One region of the Bacillus methanolicus genome, then DNA from elsewhere that is predicted to be linked to it. Evidence: riboswitches for the same ligand, from Rfam matches in the RefSeq annotation. Region 1 holds a riboswitch; each other region holds the start of a gene.
What was found. A riboswitch is a leader RNA that binds a small molecule or an ion and turns the genes downstream of it on or off. The one in region 1 is predicted to bind S-adenosylmethionine.
Positions count from the first base shown of each region.

Region 2: linked by a shared signal. The riboswitch ahead of mtnK (S-methyl-5-thioribose kinase) and the one ahead of C0966_RS11865 (O-acetylhomoserine aminocarboxypropyltransferase/cysteine synthase family protein) in region 1 are both predicted to bind S-adenosylmethionine.
Region 3: linked by a shared signal. The riboswitch ahead of C0966_RS06625 (Fur-regulated basic protein FbpA) and the one ahead of C0966_RS11865 (O-acetylhomoserine aminocarboxypropyltransferase/cysteine synthase family protein) in region 1 are both predicted to bind S-adenosylmethionine.

Region 1 is NZ_PNFF01000002.1:18,323-25,763, forward strand. It holds gene C0966_RS11850 (MetQ/NlpA family ABC transporter substrate-binding protein) at 1-508, opposite strand, end outside; gene C0966_RS11855 (methionine ABC transporter permease) at 522-1,190, opposite strand; gene C0966_RS11860 (methionine ABC transporter ATP-binding protein) at 1,183-2,208, opposite strand; SAM riboswitch class I at 2,406-2,519, opposite strand; gene C0966_RS11865 (O-acetylhomoserine aminocarboxypropyltransferase/cysteine synthase family protein) at 2,665-3,981, opposite strand; SAM riboswitch class I at 4,070-4,170, opposite strand; gene C0966_RS11870 (thioredoxin family protein) at 4,447-4,758, opposite strand; gene C0966_RS11875 (toprim domain-containing protein) at 4,760-5,125, opposite strand; gene gcvH (glycine cleavage system protein GcvH) at 5,317-5,700, opposite strand; gene C0966_RS11885 (arsenate reductase family protein) at 5,798-6,157, opposite strand; gene C0966_RS11890 (acyl-CoA dehydrogenase family protein) at 6,321-7,441, opposite strand, start outside.
Region 2 is NZ_PNFF01000001.1:544,819-552,259, forward strand. It holds gene C0966_RS02790 (methyl-accepting chemotaxis protein) at 1-655, shown strand, start outside; gene C0966_RS02795 (PAS domain-containing sensor histidine kinase) at 773-2,281, shown strand; gene C0966_RS02800 (methylated-DNA--[protein]-cysteine S-methyltransferase) at 2,278-2,805, shown strand; gene mtnK (S-methyl-5-thioribose kinase) at 2,829-4,013, opposite strand; SAM riboswitch class I at 4,106-4,259, opposite strand; gene C0966_RS02810 (carbon-nitrogen family hydrolase) at 4,344-5,126, opposite strand; gene C0966_RS02815 (pyridoxal phosphate-dependent aminotransferase) at 5,247-6,419, shown strand; SAM riboswitch class I at 6,506-6,609, shown strand; gene mtnW (2,3-diketo-5-methylthiopentyl-1-phosphate enolase) at 6,829-7,441, shown strand, end outside.
Region 3 is NZ_PNFF01000001.1:1,326,982-1,334,422, reverse strand. It holds gene C0966_RS06640 (LLM class flavin-dependent oxidoreductase) at 1-111, shown strand, start outside; gene C0966_RS06635 (DUF3891 family protein) at 259-1,026, opposite strand; gene C0966_RS06630 (carbon-nitrogen hydrolase family protein) at 1,510-2,457, shown strand; SAM riboswitch class I at 2,637-2,737, shown strand; gene C0966_RS06625 (Fur-regulated basic protein FbpA) at 2,940-3,092, shown strand; gene C0966_RS06620 (YezD family protein) at 3,138-3,308, shown strand; gene ssuE (NADPH-dependent FMN reductase) at 3,351-3,881, shown strand; gene C0966_RS06610 (ABC transporter permease) at 4,017-4,961, opposite strand; gene C0966_RS06605 (ABC transporter ATP-binding protein) at 4,958-5,896, opposite strand; gene C0966_RS06600 (putative bifunctional diguanylate cyclase/phosphodiesterase) at 6,289-7,441, shown strand, end outside.

The sequences.
Region 1 (7,441 bases):
CTTCTTTTAAAGTAATAAGACCTTCTTTTTCAAGCATTGATAAAATACGGCCATGGTCAGCGACAGAGTTGCTTATGATGATGTGCGCTCCTTCAGGAAGCTCATCAAGGCTTTTATATTTCTTAGAATAAACTCCGATTGGTTCGATATGAATTCCGCCGGCATTTACAAAATCATAGCCATGTTCTTTCTTTTGTGCTTCTAAATAAGGAATGTGCTGGAAATAGTTTGCATCAAGTTCTTTATCATCCAGTGCCTTGTTTGGTAAAACATAGTCTTGGAATGTTTCAATTTTTAGATCGATTCCTTTTTCAGCCAGCAACGGTTTAGCTTTTTCTAAAATTTCAGCGTGCGGCACGTTAGATGCTCCTACAACTAATTCTTTTTTGCCTTCTTCTTTGCCTTCTTTTCCGCCTTCTCCACCTGTTGAAGCCTTGTCAGAGTTTCCGCAAGCAGCTAATACCAGCGCAACTGCAAGAGCTAAAATGAAACTTAACCATTTCTTCATGTTCATCTCTCCTTTAACGTTTGTCTATTTTTGACGTAAAATAATCTCCAATAAATTGGATAATAAATACGATAATTAAAATGATAACTGTTGCCATAAAGGTTACATCAAATCGATTGCGCTGGAATCCTTCCAGATAAGCAAGGTTTCCAAGTCCGCCGGCACCGATTACGCCTGCCATTGCTGTGTAGCTGACTAACGCAATGGCCGTAACCGTTATCCCGGATACGAGAGCAGGCATCGATTCAGGAAGCAGAACTTTCCATATGATAGTACTTGTTTTCGCTCCCATCGATTTCGCCGCTTCGATCACGCCTTTGTCAATTTCCCGAAGGCCAATTTCCACCATTCGTGCATAAAACGGAGCTGCCCCAATAATTAGCGCCGGCAGTGCCGCATTTTCCCCAATCATCGTTCCGACAATCAATTTTGTAAATGGAATCAACAAAACAATCAAAATGATAAACGGAATAGAGCGAAAAATATTGACAAATGCACTGGTGACCGTATTAATAGCTTTGTTTTCCCATAAATTCCCTTTTGAAGTAAGGAAAAGCAATAATCCGAGAATGACTCCCAATATGAAAGTTGCCAAAACGGAAATAGCTGTCATGTAGAGCGTTTCGAATGTTGCTTCCCACATTTTCTCCCAGTTAACGTTTGGCAGCAATGTTTCAAGCATGATTGATCACCTCCACTCCAACTTGCAGTGAGCGGATATAATCAACCGCTTTTGTTATCTCTTCATCTTCACCATCTATGTGAATAAATAAAGTGCCATAAGACCCGTTTTGGGTTTGCGAAATTTTGCCCTGCAAAATATTCGCCGTAACCTGGTAATTACGTATAAGGTTTGTCATAAGCGGCTGTTGAGCAGCATCCCCGACAAACGTCAGCTTGACTACTTGTCCATGCGGATAGCTATCAAGCAAGTGCTGAACGGTTTCTTTTGTTTCCTCAGGTTCTGTAACCTGTTGAACAAACCTCTTTGTAATCGGCTGCTGAGGGTTCTTAAATACTTCCAGGACAGATCCGAGTTCAACGACTTTGCCGCCTTCCATGACCGCAACGCGATGGCATATTTTTCTGATGACATGCATTTCATGCGTAATCAGGACGATGGTTAAACCTAACCGCTTATTTATATCCACAAGCAATTCAAGAATGGAATCGGTTGTTTGCGGATCCAATGCAGATGTTGCTTCATCACACAAAAGGACTTTTGGATTGTTGGCAAGTGCCCTGGCAATACCAACTCTTTGCTTTTGTCCGCCGCTGAGCTGAGAAGGGTATGCATCTTCTCTTCCTTCAAGCCCGACAAGCTTTATTAACTCATCCACGCGTTTAAGCCGTTCTGTTCGATTGACTCCTGCAATTTCAAGGGGAAATGCGATATTTTCGCGAACGGTGCGAGACCAAAGCAAGTTGAAGTGTTGGAAAATCATGCCGATTTCGTGGCGGGCTTTTCGCAGCTCACTCCCTCTGATTTTTGAAACTTCCCTGCCCGCTACTGTGATGGAACCTTCTGTCGGAATTTCAAGACCGTTCAGCATCCGGATTAATGTACTTTTACCGGCGCCGCTATAGCCAATGACTCCAAAGATCTCTCCTTCTTTTATCTCTAGGTTGACATTATCAACCGCTTTCACTTGGCCGTGTTTGGAAGGATAAATCTTTTTCACGTTTTTTATTGTAATCAAATGATTCACCTTCTTTATATCCGAGTTAACACATAGATCGTTATCATTTTGTAATCTCAGGCTGCTTATTGGTGTTTCAACTTATATTTCAACAGGAGACGGAAATTCATTCGGCATTTCCGCTGCTCGCCCTGTTCGGATTATATAAAAAGCCTTTCTGCACATGAGCAGAAAGGCTTTATCATTATCTATCCTTTCTCTCATCTTTCAAAGCTTATGCTTTGTGTGAATTGGCACCATTTCACTGCATAAATGGCAGTGACGGTTGCCGGGTTTCATAGGGCACATCCCTCCACCTCTCTTGATAAGAGCGAAACATCATTCTCTATTCAATTAATAATTTAATAGATTTAAGCAACAATTAATTACAAACGTTATCCTATCACGGATATAAAAAGGTGTCAATGACATATTTTTGCATTATTATTTGTTGATTATAAGTCATTTTTTGAATTTCTAAGCTTTTGCGGAGAGTGATGTAATACCTGTAGCCGCTTCAATTGCCTGCTCAAGGTCTTCAATTAAGTCATCCACATGCTCGATGCCGACTGAAAGACGAATGAGATCCTCAGGAACCCCGGCAGCTTTTAATCCTTCAGCATCTAACTGCTGATGAGTAGTGCTTGCCGGATGGATGATTAAACTTTTTGCATCTCCGACATTGGCAACATGCGCCCAAAGTGTTAGAGAATTGATCAGTTTGGCGCCGGCCTCCCGTCCTCCTTCGATTCCGAAAACAACGATTGAGCCAGCTCCTTTTGGCAAATACTTTTCTGCAAGAGCTTTATCAGGATGGCTTTCATGTCCTGGATACAAAATCCATTTTACAGCCGGATGGTTTTCCAAATAGCTGACGATTTTTTGTGCGTTTGCAACGTGTTCTTTCATCCGCACATGGAGCGTCTCCAGACCCAAAGTGAATTGGAAAGCATTTTGCGGGCTTAATGCCGGGCCCAAATCTCTAAGAAGCTGAACACGGGCTTTTACAATATAAGCGAGAGGACCAAGCGCCTCACTGTAAACAATATTATGATAGCTTGGATCCGGTTCAGTGAAACCAGGGAATTTTGGTGAATTCCAATTGAATTTTCCGCCATCGACAATAATTCCGCCTAATGTTGTTCCATTTCCTACAATCCATTTTGTTGCAGAATGGATGACAATATCGGCTCCATGCTCGATTGGACGGCAAAGGTATGGGGTGGCAAATGTATTATCAATTATCAACGGAATTCCCGCTTCATGGGCAATATTTGCAACTTTTTCAATGTCCAGCACTCTTAAAGAAGGGTTCCCGATTGTTTCAGCAAAAACAGCCTTTGTTTTTTCCGTAATAGCCTTGCGGAAATTTTCCGGATCGGTAGAATCAACCAACTTAACATTGATGCCATATTTCGGAAGCGTAACAGTAAATAGGTTGTACGTTCCTCCATATAGATTGGAAGCTGCTACAATTTCGTCTCCTGCTTCAGCAATATTTAAGATAGCGAGAGTGATGGCAGTCTGTCCGCTGGCAAGTGCCAACGCGCCAACACCGCCTTCAAGCAATGCAACCCTCTCTTCGAATACTGTGACAGTTGGATTGTGAATCCGTGTATAAATATAGCCAGGCTCTTTTAATGCAAATAGATTTGCAGCATGTTCCGTATTCTTAAATTGATAAGCGTTATTTTGATAGATTGGCACAGCTCTTGCCCCTGTTACCGGATCAGGAGATAACCCCCCGTGAACTCCTAATGTTTCAAGGCGATAATTCTTTTGTTTTTCTGTCATCATCAACTCTCCTTAAAATTAATGAAAATTTTTTCAAAATATAGATAAAAAAACCCTCTTCCATAAGAAGAGGGGTCTTGATCATCTCTTCTTATCTTTCAGAGCGGCTGCTCTGCTGGAATTAGCACCGTGTATAAAACCGGTTGCCGGGCTTCATTGGGCCAGTCCCTCCGCCGCTCTAGATAAGATTATAATTTTTTCCGTCAAACTAGTTAGAATATTTAAAATGATATTATCATCTTTTATTCTCATAGTCAACTAATATTATCCTTTTAGTAAGAAATTAATTTCAGCATTAATATATTCCTTGTTATTTGTTAATACCTCTATCACACGTTCGACATTAAAAATAACAATACCGATCATTTCCCGAGAAATATGTCAAATCATACAACTTCACGATTATTCTAGTTTTATTTAGTCTAAAAAAAAAAATGAACCAGGATTAAAACACCTGATTCTTCATTAACTTAATGTCGTTTTAATTTTATCCAATAAATAAGGAACAGAACGAAGAGCATAGATTTTTTCCATCAATTCCCCATCTTTTACCAAAAGTAAACACGGCACACTTTCAATTGAAAGCTCTTTTGCAAGATCGGGCATATAATTTAAATCCGCTTTACCGAAGGGAATCAACGGCAGTAATTCTGAAACAACTTCAAGCATCTTTCCTCCAACCTGGCATGTTCCGCATAAAGGAGTATAAAAATAGATCGCTGCTGTTTTTTTATCTTTCACTGAATTTTTTATATCTTGCTGTGTCCATTCCTTCATCTTAAAAATAATCATCCTTTTTTAAATAATGGGTGTGAACATCAATGTTCGCTCCTAATAGTACGGTTGCTAAATGATGTTCCGGCGCAGTCGCTACTTCCCTGTACATCCTGTCAATGTATAAATGTTCAGCGTTAGGAAATTCCCTTTTTAATAGCTTGCGCAGCTTTTCACCTGCTTCATCTGAATCAACAAGTATATAAACATCCTTTTCAAAAAGGAGATCAATCCATTCATCAAGCTTTGTCATACTGATTGTTCCATTTGTGCAAAAAATTTCAACAGGCTCCTTTACAATGCTTTTGACTTTTCTTTTATCAGATTTTCCTTCAACAATTAAGACTTTCTCAATTTTTTCTTCGATCATCTTTATCACCTGTGAATAGAGTAATATTCTTACATCACCATATTCAGTTTTCGTTCTTTTTGTGTAATCTCCTCCATTGCAGATAACTCTATTGTTACTTATTTTTAGAATGATTGCAAAAGACAAGCCTTGGAAATACGTTTGTAAAAATCATGAAAAAAACGCCTTGAAACTTCAAGGCGCTTTCAAAATTAATCTTCTTTTATCATTTCTTCATATTGTTCAGCTGTCATTAAGTTGTCGACTTCACTTATATCAGATGGTTCGATTACAATCATCCATGCTTTTTCATACGGAGATTCATTTACAAATTCAGGGTTGTCATTCAATTCTTCATTTACTTCTACAACCGTGCCGCTAATCGGCGCATATAATTCGGAAACAGTTTTTACAGATTCGACGCTACCAAATGGCTCATCGGCAGTCACTTTGTCTCCTACTTCAGGAAGTTCAACGAAAACAATGTCGCCGAGTTCTGACTGTGCAAAGTCAGTGATTCCTACGCGCACCTTGTCCCCTTCTACTTTTACCCACTCGTGCTCTTCAGAATAACGCAACTCTTTTGGTGTATTCATATGATAATCCCTCCAAAATTAATTCATATTCCATAATCGAATAATAACAATTATTCACCTATGTTTGCCAATAAAAACTAATATCTTCAATATTTTCTTATGATAACCACATTTTTTCAAATTCTTCTTCTTTAAAACCAACTGTTACTTTATTGCCGTCGGTTACAATGGGACGTTTGATTAACATGCCGTCTGAAGCTAACAAATCAAGCAGTTCGTCTCGTGAGGCCGTTTTTATTTTGTCCTTTAAGCCTAATTCACGATATTTTTGACCGCTTGTATTAAAAAACTTTTTCAACTCAAGTCCGCTTTTTTCGATCATTTCTTCTAATTCCGCACGTGAAGGAGGAGTTTCTGCAATATGTATTTCTTTAAAGGCTATATTATGGGCTTCAAGCCACTTTTTCGCCTTCCTGCAAGTGCCGCATTTTGGATACCAATAAAAAGCTAATGCCATTCATCCACCACCCAATGTTATCTTATCCAAAAATTAATCGGTCAATGTCATAGTACCATAATAGTTGTAAATTTCCTAACATTGAGTGACATTCTTCTAATTTTTCCTGCAGTAAAATTTACAAAGAAAAAGCTCCCTCGTGAAGAGAAGGGAGCCACTTGTATTACACGATATAACGTTCTGCTTCAATTAATTTGTCTGCAGCTTCACGTTTTTTGGCAATTACATTAATTGGTGTATGTCGGGTGAATTTACGCAGTGCAGAAAGGAGCATGCGGAGCGTATCACCCTGTTCAGCTGCAACAATCGTTTCTTTCGCATGTTGTTCAATTTCATTGAACGCTTCCTGACAAAAAATTTGCGTATAAAGAAGCTTTTGTTTGCTCTTTTCTAAGCCGAATTTATCAATCGCTTTTTCTGTACGCAATACAGCTGATTCCATTGCGTACACATTTGATACAATATCAGCAATATTAACAAGGATCTCCTGTTCTTTTTCAAGGGCTTTGCCATATTTTTGTACTGCAAGGCCTGCAGCAAGCAAGCCGATTTTTTTCGCATTTTTCACTAAGTATTTTTCTTGTGCAAGCGGCTCATTTCCTGGTTCTTCCGGCATTAGCATTATTAATTCTTCCTGAATGGATTGTGCCTTCTGAAGAAGCGGAAGTTCGCCTTTCATTGCTTTGCGAAGAAATGTTCCTGGAACAAGAAGACGATTGATTTCGTTAGTTCCTTCAAAAATGCGGTTGATCCGGGAATCACGGTAAATTCTTTCAATCTCATATTCCGCCATGAAACCGTACCCGCCGTGGATTTGAACTCCTTCGTCAGCAATATAATCAAGGACTTCTGTTGCAAAAAATTTATTTAGAGAGCACTCGATCGCATATTCAGCAATCGACTTTGCTGCTTCTAAACCTTCTTTTATTTGTTGATCCGTTAATTTGTTCATGCGCTCCTCAAACAAACCAACTGTGCGGTAAACGGAGCTTTCAGCAGCATACAGCTTGGAAGCCATCGTGCCCAGTTTTTCTTTTGTTAAGTTAAATTGTGCAATTGGTGTTTTAAACTGCCGTCGCTGATTTGCATATTGAACAGTTATTTCAAATGCACGCTTCGAACCTCCCACTGCACCAACTCCAAGTTTATAGCGTCCAATATTCAAGATATTAAATGCAATGACATGCCCTTTTCCCGGTTCACCGAGAAGGTTTTCTTTCGGTACAAGAGCATCTTGCAGAATTAATGTCCGGGTAGAGGAACTTTTAATCCCCATTTTCTTTT
Region 2 (7,441 bases), on a different contig from region 1:
GTTGATGAGTGAATCCCAGCAGCAAATGGAAAGAATCAATGAGATTATGAAATTGTCCGTAGAAAAAGTCCAGGGACTCGACGAACAGACGAAACAAATTTCAAAACTCGTTCAAGTTATTCAAGAAATAGCAAACCAAACAAATCTCCTTGCCTTAAATGCTGCGATTGAAGCAGCCCGTGCCGGTGAACATGGAAGAGGATTCGCCGTAGTAGCAGATGAAGTACGCAAACTGGCTGAACAAGTTTCGTTCTCAGTTTCGGACATTACGAAAATTGTAAAGGGTATTCAATCAGAATCAGACAATGTTGTTTCCTCCCTTCAAGCCGGGTATAAGCAAGTGGAAGAAGGCACCGAGCAAATCGAAATTACCGGACAAACCTTCCATAAGATTTATGAGGCTGTATCGCTTATGGCAGAAAAAGTAAATGAAATTGGGAGCAGTATGGAGCAATTGGCTAATAGTTCAGTTGAAATGAACAGATCGATCGAAAATGTCGCATCTGTTTCTGAACAATCTGCTGCAGGCATAGAACAAGCCAGTGCTTCCATTACGCAAACAAATTACACTGTGGAAGAAATATCAAACAATTCTCAATCGCTTTCAGAATTGGCCGATCAATTAAATGCCATGATAGGAAAATTTAAATTGTAAAAAACAGGCCGTTTCATTTTAGAAACGGCTATTTCCTCAGGCTCTGAATGGAGGATTTATTGGATATTTTGTCGAATTAATATTAATTATTGGAAATTGCTGTGAGGAGGAAAAACAGTGGAAGGAGCTTTAACGAACGAAGAATGTCAGCAGCTGCTGGAGAAAATTTCTGTATTAGAAAAAGAAAATAAAAGATTGAAAGAAGAACTTGCAAATAAAAATGAAGATTTATACATAGATTTATTTGAAGAAGCCATCGATGGAATCGTATTTTGGCGGGAAAACGGGGAAGTGGTAAAGGCTAATAAATCTGCGGCAAAAATATTTGAATGCAGCCAAAATGAATTATGCGGAAAGATACTTTTCGATTTTGTTTATGAGAAAAACGAAAAATTCCATAGAATTGTCAGAAAATTAAATAGCACCGGAGCGATACGTGACGAACTGCTCTTTCTTATGCCAAACGGTCAGAAGAAATTGCTTGAATTTACTGCCAAAATAAATCGAAACGGACTTAATATTATGATTTTGCGGAACGTTACTGAACGTTTTAAAATGGAAAAGAAGCTTAGAGAGAGTGAGCAAAAATTCCGGAAGATTTTTGACGGATCTTTTGAAGGCATCATTCTTTGGGATGAAAATTTCAAAATCGTTGATATAAATCAAACTGGAGTTAAAATGCTTGGTCTTACTAAAGAAGAAATAATCGGCCAATCTTTAACCACCTTGTTGAGCAAATACAATGTAAAAAAAGAGAATCTTGATGAGCATATGAAAAAACTAGAAAAAGACGGGCAGATAACTGGTACGCTTTCTGCAAAGATGAATGATTCAAAACAAAAGTATTTCGAATTTTCGGCAAAATCTAATTTGATCTCCGGCTTAAATCTTTCCGTTTTTCGTGATATTACAGAAAAATTGGAAATGGAGGAACAGCTCAGGAAATCTGATACTCTTCATGTTATTGGCGAACTAGCAGCCGGCATTGCCCATGAAATCCGAAATCCGATGACAGCACTTAAAGGATTTATTCAATTGCTTCAGGGGAGCATAAAAGAAGATCATTCAATGTATTTCCACGTCATTTCGACAGAATTGCAGCGCATGGATTCGATTATTAATGAATTCTTAATTTTGGCAAAGCCGCAAGCAGTGAAATTTGTCGAGTTCAACGTCGTAAAAATTATGAGAGAAACAGTCGAACTTTTAAATGCCCAGGCAGTATTGCATGATGTACAGTTCAAAACCTATTATGAAAAAGATTTGCCATTGTTATACTGTGAGCCAAATCAATTAAAAAAGGTGTTTATCAATATTATTAAAAATGCCATTGAAGTGATGCCAAATGGCGGTATCATAACGGTTTCAGTGAAGAAAACAAATGACAATAAAATACATATTTCAGTAGAGGATGAAGGACCCGGCATGTCTGAAGAAAAAATTATGAAACTTGGTGAACCTTTTTTTACAACAAAAGAACGAGGAACAGGGCTTGGTTTAATGGTCAGTTATAAAATCGTTGAAGAACATAATGGCATTATCGATGTACAAAGCAAAGAAGGAATCGGAACAACCTTTCATATTTATTTACCGATTCATAAAGGCAGTGAAGGAAAAAGTTTATGAGAAAATATACGATCTGCCCATCGGAAATTGGGAACTTATATATTGTTGCAGAGGATGAACAATTGGCTGCAATTCATATTGGCGAAGACGATTTTAATGTCAATGAAACTTCTGAAGAAATAGTATATGACCCAGATCATCCGATTCTTTTAAAGTGTGTATGCCAACTCAATGAATATTTTGAAGGAAAACGGAAAAATTTTGATTTGCCTCTGAAGCAAGTTGGAACTGACTTTCAATTAGCTGTCTGGAACCAGCTTATCCGAATACCTTTTGGAGAAACGAGAAGTTATCGAGACATTGCTGAAAAAGTCGGGAGACCTAAAGCGGTAAGAGCTGTTGGTCAGGCAAACAAAGCAAATATGTTTCCGATTATCGTTCCGTGCCACCGAGTGATCGGGAAAAATAAATCGTTAACCGGGTATGCTGGAAACCGAGTAGATATCAAGGAAAAACTTTTATTACTCGAAAAGGCGGAATTCAAATCGAATGAAATACGCAAAAAGAAAAAGCAGACAGTATAGAGTCTGCTTTTTGTTACCGTTTCTTACAAACTATCTTTAATATTGGAAATGAGCTCGTTTATGTTTCCAAACTGTTCTCTTGAAACAATTAGTTTTTTTCCAAGATTTAATGTTCTAATTTTCGCATTTATCCGTTTGCTCTGATCGCTTATCCCATCTAAATCGGCAACATGGGCTAAGCCTATCGTACGGCGAATTAGTTCGCAGCCGGCAAATCCGATCGAATCTTTGAAATATTTTTTGAGCACTTTCTCCAGGTAGCCCTCCGTTTTGGAATAAGGTTCCGTATTCGATTCAGCCCATAATCTGCTAAATTCTTCAGTAAATGTTTCCCAAAAAGTTTGAATATGCGAAAAGATGCTTTCTTGTTTGCTTTCGCAAGAGATCGCCTGGAAAAGAAGATTGGCGATCACTTGGCCGAGGTCAAAGCCGGCTGGCCCGTAAAAAGCAAATTCAGGATCGATTACTTTTGTTTCAGTCTTACTCGCAAAAACGCTGCCAGTATGTAAATCTCCGTGAAGCAGGCATTCAGCCTCCGTTAAGAAACTTTGTTTTAAAATGGCTGCTTCAAGTTTAACCTTTTCATCAGCCCATAATTTTTTCACTTCGTCTCTTAATTCTTCCTCAAATGAGTTTGTCTCTGAATCAAAGAATGGATCAGTAAAGACAAGGTCTTCTGTTATTTTGCAAAGTTCCGGGTTAATGAATTTTTGGACTAATTCTTTCTTATCACTAGGTTTTAATCCAAAATCGGAGGTAAAAAATAAAGTATTCGCAAGATATTCACCAAGGTGCTTTGAGATCAGAGGATATTCTTCTCCCTGAATTAGTCCTGTTCGTGCAATCGAAAGATGAGAAAGATCTTCCATCACTGTGATTGCAAATGTTTCATCACTGAAATAAACTTCAGGAACAAACTCGGGAGCAAGTTCTTTAAAAAGCTTTAACGCATCTGCTTCAATTTTTGCTCGTTTTAATGTAAGAGGCCAAGACTCGCCAACGACTTTTGCGTATGGCAGAGCTTGTTTGATAATGACACTACTCCCGCGTAGCGGATCTTTCACCCGAAAAACAAGATTTAAGTTTCCATCGCCGATTTCTGATGTGGTTAACTCGGCATCTTCATAAAATAAATTTAAATTTTTTGCTAATTCTGCTGCTGAAGCTTCATTAAGGGTTTCATAGTTTTGTTGCTGCAATAAAGCCATGTCAATTATTCCTCCTTAATCAAAGAGGCTTATCAATTATAAAAGCCTCTTTCTCATATTGAAAGAGGCTTGAAGATTAATGTACTTCTCGCCTCTTATCTGTCAGAAAGTTTCCTTTCTGTTGGAATTAGCACCGTGCCTTGCAGGGTAAAACCCCGGCGCATGTTGCGCCCCATTTTGCAATGGTATTACAGTCGGTTGCTGGGCTTCATTGGGCCAAGTCCCTCAGCCTGCTCTTGATAAGAGAACATTTATTGTTTTTTTGTAAAATTCGTTTGATTGAAATAATAACAGTGAAAAAATAGATATGTCAATATTTTTTCAAATTTCCTAATAAAAGTCCGGCATTCGGTCTTCGAAAATAGGGATCATTTTCCGAACCTTTTCTGTCTCGCTCAAATTAATTTCGGCAACAAGAATTTCTTCCTGCTCTCCGGCTTCTGCAATGATTTCCCCCCACGGATCAATAATCATGGAATGACCCGCGAATGTATTGTTCGGGTCTTGCCCGGAACGGTTGCAGGCAATGACAAAACATTGATTTTCGATTGCGCGTGCGATTAAGAGGCTTCGCCAATGGGAAAGTCGGGAATGAGGCCATTCTGCCACAACAAACAATGCTTCTGCACCTTCCGCAGTATGAGTGCGGATCCATTCCGGGAAACGAATATCGTAGCAAATTACCCCTGCAAATTTTCTGTTTTCAAGCTGAAATAAACCTTTTGATTTTCCGCGGGTCAAAAAAAGATGTTCATTCATCAGCTTGAATAAGTGGAGTTTACTGTATTCGTGAATTTTATTGCCGTGTTTGTCGACAATCAAAAGCGTGTTAAAGACTCCTTCAGAGGTTTTGTTTGCAACGGAGCCACCAACAAAATGGATCCCGTGTTTTCTTGCTGCATTTTGCAGAAAAACAGTTGTTTCACTAGCATTTTCATCGGCTATTTCATTGATTCGAGTCAAATCATATCCTGTAGTCCATAATTCCGGAAGAAGAATTATATCCGGTTTTTTTGCAGCAGCTTCTTGTATAAGATTTTCCGCAGATTGAAAATTTTTTTTCGGATCGCCGAAGGCAAGATCCATCTGAATACATGCTATAGTTAATTTCATGACCTTCACCCTGTTTGAAAAATTTTATTCTTTACAAGCTTACATTTACGTTATATTATTTTTGACTAGAATTTCAACAATTTTATAAAATGAAAATAATTTCTGATTGTAGGTGTAACGATGAAACATTTCTCCCAATCTGATTTATTAAACAGCCTTCCGAAACAATTTTTTGCTTCGCTTGTAAAAAAAACAAACCAATATATTGAGAAAGGCTATGATGTCATTAATCTAGGCCAGGGAAACCCTGACCAGCCGACTCCTGAACATATTGTGAAAAAACTTCAGCAAGCTGCAGCAAACCCTGTGAACCATAAATATTCACCATTTCAGGGATTTCGATATTTAAAACAAGCAGCTGCGTTATTTTATAAACGGGAATACGGGGTGGAACTGGATCCGGACAAAGAGGTGGCAATATTGTTCGGCGGGAAAGCCGGGCTTGTTGAAATTCCGCAATGTCTGTTAAACCCGGGGGATGCCGCTCTCGTTCCTGATCCGGGATACCCGGATTATTGGTCAGGGATTGTATTGGCTCGTGCTGAGATGATCACCATGCCGCTCCGTGAAGAAAACGACTTTCTTCCTGATTTTGCCGATCTGCCGGAAGAAGATGCAAAAAAAGCAAAATTAATGTTTTTGAATTACCCGAATAACCCGACCGGGGCAACGGCGACAAAAGAATTTTTTGAACAGACTGTCAAGTTTGCCGAGGAAAATGATATTTGTGTTGTTCATGACTTTGCATATGGAGCCATCGGCTTTGACGGACAAAAGCCGCTAAGCTTTTTGCAGTTTGAAGGTGCAAAAGATGTCGGTATTGAAATTTACACACTCTCTAAAACTTATAACATGGCAGGATGGCGGGTCGGGTTTGCGGTTGGAAACGAAAGTGTGATTTCTGCCATTAACCTTTTACAGGATCACTTGTATGTCAGCTTGTTTGGAGCAGTTCAGGAGGCCGCAGCTTCTGCGTTGACAGAGTCTCAGGAATGTGTAGAAAAACTGAACAAAATGTACGAGTCAAGACGAAATGTTTTGATTAACGGGTTAAGGTCAATAGGCTGGAACGTAACAGCTCCAAAAGGATCATTTTTTGCCTGGCTGAAAGTGCCGGATAACTTTACATCAGAACAATTTTCTGATTATCTTCTTGAAAAAGCGCATATCGTCGTTGCGCCGGGCATTGGCTTTGGCAAGCATGGAGAAGGCTATGTCAGAGCAGGATTACTGACTTCTGAAGAAAGACTTTTAGAAGCAGTTGAGCGAATTAAAGCTTTAAAAATTTTTTAAAATGATGGATTGACAAATCAAAATATTCCTGCGATAATCCAAATAAATCTAGCGCGTAAAAAATTGAATATGAACCAAATATTGTTTTCTTATCAAGAGCAGGCGGAGGGACGAGCCCAATGAAGCCCGGCAACCGACTTATTTTATAAGCACGGTGCTAATTCTTGCAGCAATAGCTGAAAGATGAGAAGATCTTAGTTTGCAGCACTAACCTCTTCTTGTCGAAGAGGTTTTTTTGTTGCGTAAGAAAGAGGTTATCAACCGGTTTTTGAATTTATCGACCAGTCTTAAGGATATCGATGCCTGCCGAATGGGAGCAAATGCACCTTGAACGGGAGTAAACTCCTGATAAACAAAAATAAACATTTTTCGTAAGTATTAACCAGTTTCCATGAAAGGAAGATTCCAATTGAGTGAAATCATTGCGACGTACTTAGTGTTTGACTCCAAACATGACCCTGAAAAAAAAGCGGAAGAAATTGCCCTTGGGCTAACAGTCGGTTCCTGGACCAATTTGCCTGAACTCGAAAAAAATCAGCTCAAAAAACATAAGGGGAGAGTCGTTTCTGTAGAAGGTCTGGCACCCGGGGGAGCTCAAAAAGAAACGGAAGCTTTGATTAAAATTGCCTATCCGACAGTGAATTTTTCATTTGACATTCCAGCCATATTAACAACTGTTTTCGGAAAATTATCAATGGATGGAAAAATAAAACTGCTGGATTTACAGTTTAGCAGCGAGCTAAAAAAAGCTTTTCCCGGACCGCGATTCGGCATTCCCGGCATCCGTGAAAAATTAAATGTGTACGATAGGCCGCTCGTCATGAGTATTTTCAAAGGCTTAATTGGCCGGGATCTTAATTATTTGCTATTCCAGCTAAAGGAACAGGCAAAAGGCGGAGTCGATATTGTGAAAGATGACGAAATACTGTTTGAAAATGAGCTGACGCCATTTGAACAACGAATAACTGAAGGGAAAAAAGCTCTCCTTGATGTTTTTGAAACAACCGGGCACCGGACATTGT
Region 3 (7,441 bases), on a different contig from region 1:
ACAGAATATAAAAATGGTACATTAAGGCAAAAGCTCTTTGACCATGGAAGCAGTTTATTGCCAGAAGATCATCCTGGCAGCCAATATAGAAGGATCACTGTTAATAACTAAACGGAAAAGAAGCAAAATATTCCTCTTCAACAAGTGAAGGATTGCACAGCCTTTTGCTTGCTGAAGAGGCACCTAAACATTAGCTTGGATCTAGTTTAAATAATTGCAACCGCTTTCAAATGTTCCAACAGCCAGTTGTGACTATATTCATTTAGGTACGAATTGAACCACTCGTTCTTTTTTCGGTGTGTGTTTGTACGCTTTTGCAATGCCGTAATTCGCTATATCTGCTTTTTTGACTTCTTTTAATGGCACTTTTACAACAACTTCAGAAGAAAATGGAAAGTGAGAAAGGATTATTTTTTCTTTTTCTGCCCATTCGAAAGTGATTTTTTCATGATTAAAGAAAGAAAATCGTTGGCTGAATCCTTCAGCAAACCATTCCGAAGCAGTATGATGTACCATCGGTTCATGCATACAAATATATAAAGATAGATCATCGCAAAAGCGAAGGACTTGTAAATGGAATTTGATCATTTCCTGTGAAGAGTGATGTGTTAGATTCAAATCATTGATGAGTCTTTGCTGCCTCTCGTATTCAGAGTACAAAAAAGCCGGTACGGAATCGTCTTGAATCATTTCAAACAAGGTCGTATATTGCAAACTGCACAATAATGCAGCATATTTATTTTTGCTTTCAACTTCGTCAATGCCTTTTTTATAAAAAACAAACCTAGGGGTTAACGGAAAATCACGGAAGGAGAAGGGCAGCCGTTTTTCGTCATTCCAAAACGGTGTTTCATCAAGATCGATCCATCCCCGGTCATGTTCAAAAACAGCAAGCTCTACATCTTCTTTTCGATCCAATGCAACAAAATATTCGTTCCGCCAAGCTTTTGCAAATTCACCTGAGACTCTTGCATGATCATCCTGGGTCACCATGACAAAATCACTTTCTCTTTCATAGACAATCATGTGATACCCCCTTCTCTTTTTTTGTGGAAAAGGGGCGGAGCTACGCTAACAAAGATAGAACTGCCAACTTATCTTTAGCAAAATACTTGTTTAGCTTTGTAAATATTTAGTGCTTTGCTTCGCTCACACCGCCTTATTATGTTGGTTCTGTTTTATAATGAAAACTACTTCCATGTTAGCGCTGGGAGTTTAAAACTCATGTACGTTTTATATAATTATTCTATGTTGCAACAGTGTATTCCTGTTCATCAATGTAAGAAAGTTCTTGTTTACTAGATTGGCATTATGTTTTATAGAATAATAGCCTTCTTAAACTCTAGTGAGAAAACTAATGGAAGGCAATTTTGTTGAAATGTGTCAGGTGGAATTGTAAAATGATATCAAAATTCAAAAAATTGAATTTATGGAAAATAATTAAACAACGAATTCCCTATTGAAATGCTGAAAGGTTGTTATACATAAAATTGATTGGAGATGTTCTGAATGGAAAGCATGAATAATCAAGTAAGAGTTGCCGTTGTACAAGCATCACCTGTTATTATGGACCTTTATAAAACCATTGAAAAAGTCCGATTGTTAACCACTGATGCTGCTAAGAAGGGAGCAAAATTAGTGTTATTTCCGGAAGCGTATATTCCGGCCTATCCGAGAGGAATGACATTTGGAACGGTGGTAGGGAGCCGGTCGAAAAAAGGACGGGAAGATTGGTATCGGTATTGGGAAAATTCGATCTTCGTTCCTAGTAAAGAAACGGAAATATTAGGTTCCATTGCAAAAGATAATAGCGTGTATCTTGTTATTGGAGTGATTGAAAAAGAACAATTATCCGGCACCCTTTATTGCACGGTACTTTATTTCGGTCCGGACGGTACGCTGTTAGGAAAACATCGTAAACTTAAACCGACTGCTTCAGAAAGAATTATATGGGGAGAGGGAGATGGAAGCACTCTTCCTGTATTTGATACTTCAATAGGTAAAATGGGCGGTTTGATCTGTTGGGAGAATTATATGCCGCTTGCCCGGATGGCAATGTACAGCAAGGGCGTTGAAATCTATCTTATGCCAACTGCTGATGCAAGAGAAGTTTGGCAATCTACGATTAGGCATATTGCCCTGGAAGGCAGATGTTTTGTTTTATCATGCAATCAATTTGTGACAAAAGATATGTACCCGACAGATTTGGCCTGCTATGATGAATTGGAGTCAGAACCGGAGATCATGAGCAACGGAGGAAGTGCTATTATTGGTCCGCTCGGTGAATATATCGTTGGACCGGTATACGGAAAAGAAGATATACTTATTGCGGATTTAGATTTAAAAGACATTGTTAAAAGCCGTTTCGATTTTGATGTGAATGGTCATTATTCTCGGCCTGATGTCTTTCAGCTGACAATAAATGAAGCCGAAAAAACGAATGTAAAATGGGAATAATCGAACAAAATAACGGGCTGCCATTTCTTTTTTACCAATTCAAAATTTTTTAAAAAATTATATTGACAGTATTGTTGGCCATGGTTTAAATTAATATCAAATAAAGTTCATGAACTGGATGGGAACTTTCCCATTATGACACCATGTTTTGTTTATACAGTATAATAGTTTCATATGAATTCTTATCAAGAGAGGTGGAGGGACTGGCCCGGTGAAGCCTCGGCAACAGACTTAAAAGTACTGTGCCAATTCCAGCAAGCGAAAGCTTGAAAGATAAGAAGAGCAAAAAGATTGCATTCTTTCACCTCTTCTTATCCAAGAAGAGGTTTTATTTTTGAAAATAAAACCGACTATTTATATTGGATATCTTAGAATTAATGAAACAAATCGTTCAGAAATTTGTTGCTATTGGAGCCCGAAGAAAATATTTTCAGTCCTTGATGGGTTGAAAATAACCATAAAAGGAGGAATGTTTTATATCAATGATTTTACATGAAACAATCAAAAAGAGGAAAGGTTTTCTGATTTCGTTCTTGGTTAACTCAGGCCGCTATATTGGAGATCTTCAATTTTTGAATGAGCTGACTTTATCGGAACTTGAGAAAGAATACCGTGATTTAAAGAATAATGGTTGAAATTAGACTTACATGTGTCAATAATATCTTATTAAGGGGGCTTTTATGAAACAATTAAATGAAGAGAAAATCAAATATATACTGTCATCGCTGGACAAACTGGAGTATGGCTGTGTGGTGATCACCGTACATGATAGTGATATTACACAAATCGATATTACCGAAAAGAAACGGTTTCCGCTTGTGAAAAATAAGAAACTTGAAGTAAAGAAATAAGCAATGATTTTTCAAAATTTATCAAATAAGGAGTGGAGCTTTTTGGCAAAAGCAGTTATTATTTCAGGGGCAACATCAGTAAATTCAAGATTGAACGGAATTGAACAGGAGGTTGTAGCTTTTTTGACCCGTGAACAGATCGAGTTTGAGCAAATCAAAGTGCGAGAGTTGCCTCCGGAAGATTTAATTTACGGAAAATTCGATAGTCCTGAAATCGCAATAGCAAATAAGAAAGTAGAAAGTGCCGACGCTGTCATCGTGTTAACACCTGTTTATAAGGCGTCCTTTACGGGAGTGTTAAAAACATATTTAGACTTGCTTCCGCAAAAAGGACTTGCAAATAAAATCATATTGCCTCTCGTTATTGGAGGAACGTTCGGACATCTTCTCGTGATTGATTATGCATTAAAACCGGTCTTGTCTGCATTGGGAGCAACAACCATTTTGAATGGTGTCTACACGCTGGATACCCAAGTTGAACGGATTGAAGATAATCAGTATGAGTTAGATTCTGAAGCTCATGAAAGATTGCAAAAAGCGTTAACCGACCTTGCCGAACACCTTCGCAAATAAAACTATTTTATATTACTGAGGTCAGAAAATGTCTGAATCTTGCCACAAATCAACTTCGCTGAATACAATTCTCCGGCGAATTCTGGTTTAAGAAAGGGCTGACTCCCTTTGGAGGGGTCTGGCCCTTTACAATATTTATATGCTAATATCTCTTCTTTCGAAAAAGACGAACGTAATGATGATGAAGACGACATAGTATACAGCCAAAATTCCTAAAGATTCCGGCAAAGTGATATCCTGAAGGATTTTATCCTGGAGTGCATAGATCGTTAAATCCAGGTGAGGAAAGATTAAAAACTTTGTCCATTCGTATTTTTCGGCTAATACAACGATATACGCCCCCACTGTGGAAGAGAAAAATAGAACAAAAATTCCGATACCGACTGCAAGTGACTGGCTTTTAAACAGTGTTGACAGCATGAATGCAATGGTTGTAATGATGAATAAACCAGGCAGGTCATAAAGCATTTTTAAAAAGAATTGGGTGCTTACAATCGCTTCTTTCTGCCCGTCGACGCTCATTTCAAAAATTTTTGCATGAAAATCACCGTTGCCGAATAAAATCAACCCTACTAAATACCCTGACGCGATCAATGTCAGTACAAGCAACAGGGAGTAGATTAGTACAGCAATATATTTGGACAGTAGAATTGCCCATCTTTTGTGCGGTCTGATTAACAATTGCTTAATCGTTCCATCAGTAAATTCAGCAGATACATTTGAACTGCATACAATGACGGCAAATAACGTGACAAGGGAGGCGATTCCTGTTACGACGCTGTTCATATAATGCCAGTTGCTTTTTGCGTTTGGATTCACATTTTTATCCAAATATTGCTGATTTTGCTCGATTTGATCTTGGATCCATGCTTTCTCTTCGTCAGGAGCACTTTCTAATTGTTTTTCAAGTTGCTGTATTTCTGCCTCAATTTCTTCCCGCCAATTTTCCTTTGGCTCAGGACCTACCTTTTGATAAATGATTCCGCCGATCAAACAAGCAGCCAGAATGATGATCATATAAATCCAGCTCGCTTTTTTTGAGAAAATTTTCATCAGCTCATTCCGAAGTAAACCGGTCATACAGGTACCTCCTTGTTTTCTTTATTTGTAATTTCTAAGAAACGGTCTTCAAGTGTAGCCTTTTTACTGCTTATCTCATATACCTTAATTTGATTGGTGACAAGCAATTCATTGGCTTTTGCAACTGCCTCCCGGTGAAGCACAAGACTAAACTTTTGATCCTCCAAGTCCTTAAATTCTCTGTTCAGGCCATGTTCTTTTAAGATCGAAACAGCTTTTGCGGGATCACTTACATCAAAAACATACTCCTGAGCAGTTTTTTCTGCTTCCTCTGTCTCATTCATTTTGGAAATATGTATCAACTTTCCTTTTTCAATAATCGCAAAGCGGTCACACATCAACTGCATTTCAGAAAGCAAATGGGATGAAACTAAAACAGACATTCCTTCACTGGCAAGTGTTCGAAGATATTCCCTGAACTCCCTGATACCTTGAGGATCGAGCCCGTTTGTAGGTTCGTCTAAAATGAGAATAGACGGATTGTGCAATAGAGCCTGAGCCACACCCAAACGCTGACGCATTCCGAGAGAGTATGTTTTCACTTTTTGATGAATGGATTGTTCAAGTCCTACCAATTTGATCACTTCTTGAATCCGGGATTCAGGAATCTTTCTTTTTGCCATATTTACATAGTGGCGCAAGTTTTTATATCCGCTCATATATTTATAGAATTCCGGATTTTCAACAATTGCACCGATCTCGCTCATGGCCGAGGTAAAATCATCATCGAGGCTATAGCCGTTAATGATGACACTTCCTTTAGTCCGGTTGATTAAACTGACGATCATGCGGATGATCGTCGTTTTCCCCGCACCATTCGGGCCAAGCAGACCAAATACTTCTCCTTTTTCAATGGCAAAACTAACATCATCCACAATCAGCTTTTTTCCAATTCTTTTTGTTAATGATCGAACTTCAAGTGCATATTGAGACATGATTCTCCCTCTTTCTCTTTTTGGCTAAATATTCCTCCAACAAATAATACGAATAAAAAGAGAGAAAAGTTGCGAAAATTGCAAAAAAATTTACCAAAAAACTAGCATGATTATTAAACTCCCAACCCTAACATGGAAATAGGTTAAATTTATATAGTTAACAAACATAATAAGGCGGTGTGAGCGAAGCAAAGCTCTAAATATTTACAATGCTAAACAAGTATCTAGCTAAAGAAAAGTTAGCATTTCTATTTTAATTTGCGTAGCTCCGCCCCTTTACCACAGAAAAAAACGTAGATAATTCTTTCAATCTTATATTGTAAATTTAGTAAATATAATGATAAATTTTTATTTAATACAGCTGTGCAATACATGTAACAGGAGAAAAGCAAATGAAAAAGATGGATCAATTACATCAACGGAATTGGATGATGATCTTATGTCTGGTTATCTTTTTAGTGGTCCTTGAAGATGTAACATCAATCCTTATTTCTTCCCGTGGGAATGTCTATCATATCTTTGATATTTTGTATAAACTTACTATGATCATATTGCTGTTGATTTTGCTGAAGATGATTTATAAAACAACTGAAGAACTCCAACATAGCAAGCAAAAATTAAATAGTATTTTTGATACTTTGGATGTAGCGATATGGTCCCACGATTTAAAGTCTGATATTCTACTCATCACTCCGGGTATTGAAAAACTGTACGGACGCTCTTTACACGAGTTTTATCAAGACCATGATCTATGGAAAAAGGTGATTTATCCGGAAGATCTTTATGTTTTAGATGAAAGAGAACAGAAACTTTTGGCGGGTGAACCGGTTACGAGTGTATACCGAATTATCCGTCCTGATGGAGAAGTGCGCTGGATACAAGACCGGGGTATTCCTAAGCTGGATGAACACGGTGAGTTTGTGGATTTTACAAGTGTATTGTTTGACATTACCGACCGAAAAGAAAGTGAAGAGCGTTATCGAAGCTTAGTTGAGATGTCGCCTGATCTCATAGCGGTTATTAGCAATGAGAAGATCGATTATATTAATAAGGCTGGCTGCAAGCTTGTTGGAGTTTCCAAACCAGAGGAGATCATTGGACAATCGATCTTTACATTCACGGATCCAAATGTGATTGATGAAATAAGAAATCGTATTAAGAATATTGAAGATAATAAATTTTTGGCAAGGCGATTTGAATTTCATGTCTTTCGAGTTGATGGACATACGATTGAAGTAGAAATGTCCACTATGCCAATCTTGTATGAAGGCAGACGTGCCATCCAGATCGTCGGCAGAGATATCACTGAACGAAAGCAAGCAGAAAAAACAATCCATAAAATGGCTTTTTATGATGCGCTGACAGGTCTGCCTAATCGTAATAAGTTGAGGCAGCATTTGAACAAATTATTAAGGAAACAGAGAAATCAAATGTTGGCTCTATTGTTTTTGGACCTCGATCGATTTAAGATTATTAATGATACGAAAGGACACTCGACAGGGGACCTATTATTGCAAAAAGTAGCGAAACGGTTAAAGAGCACCG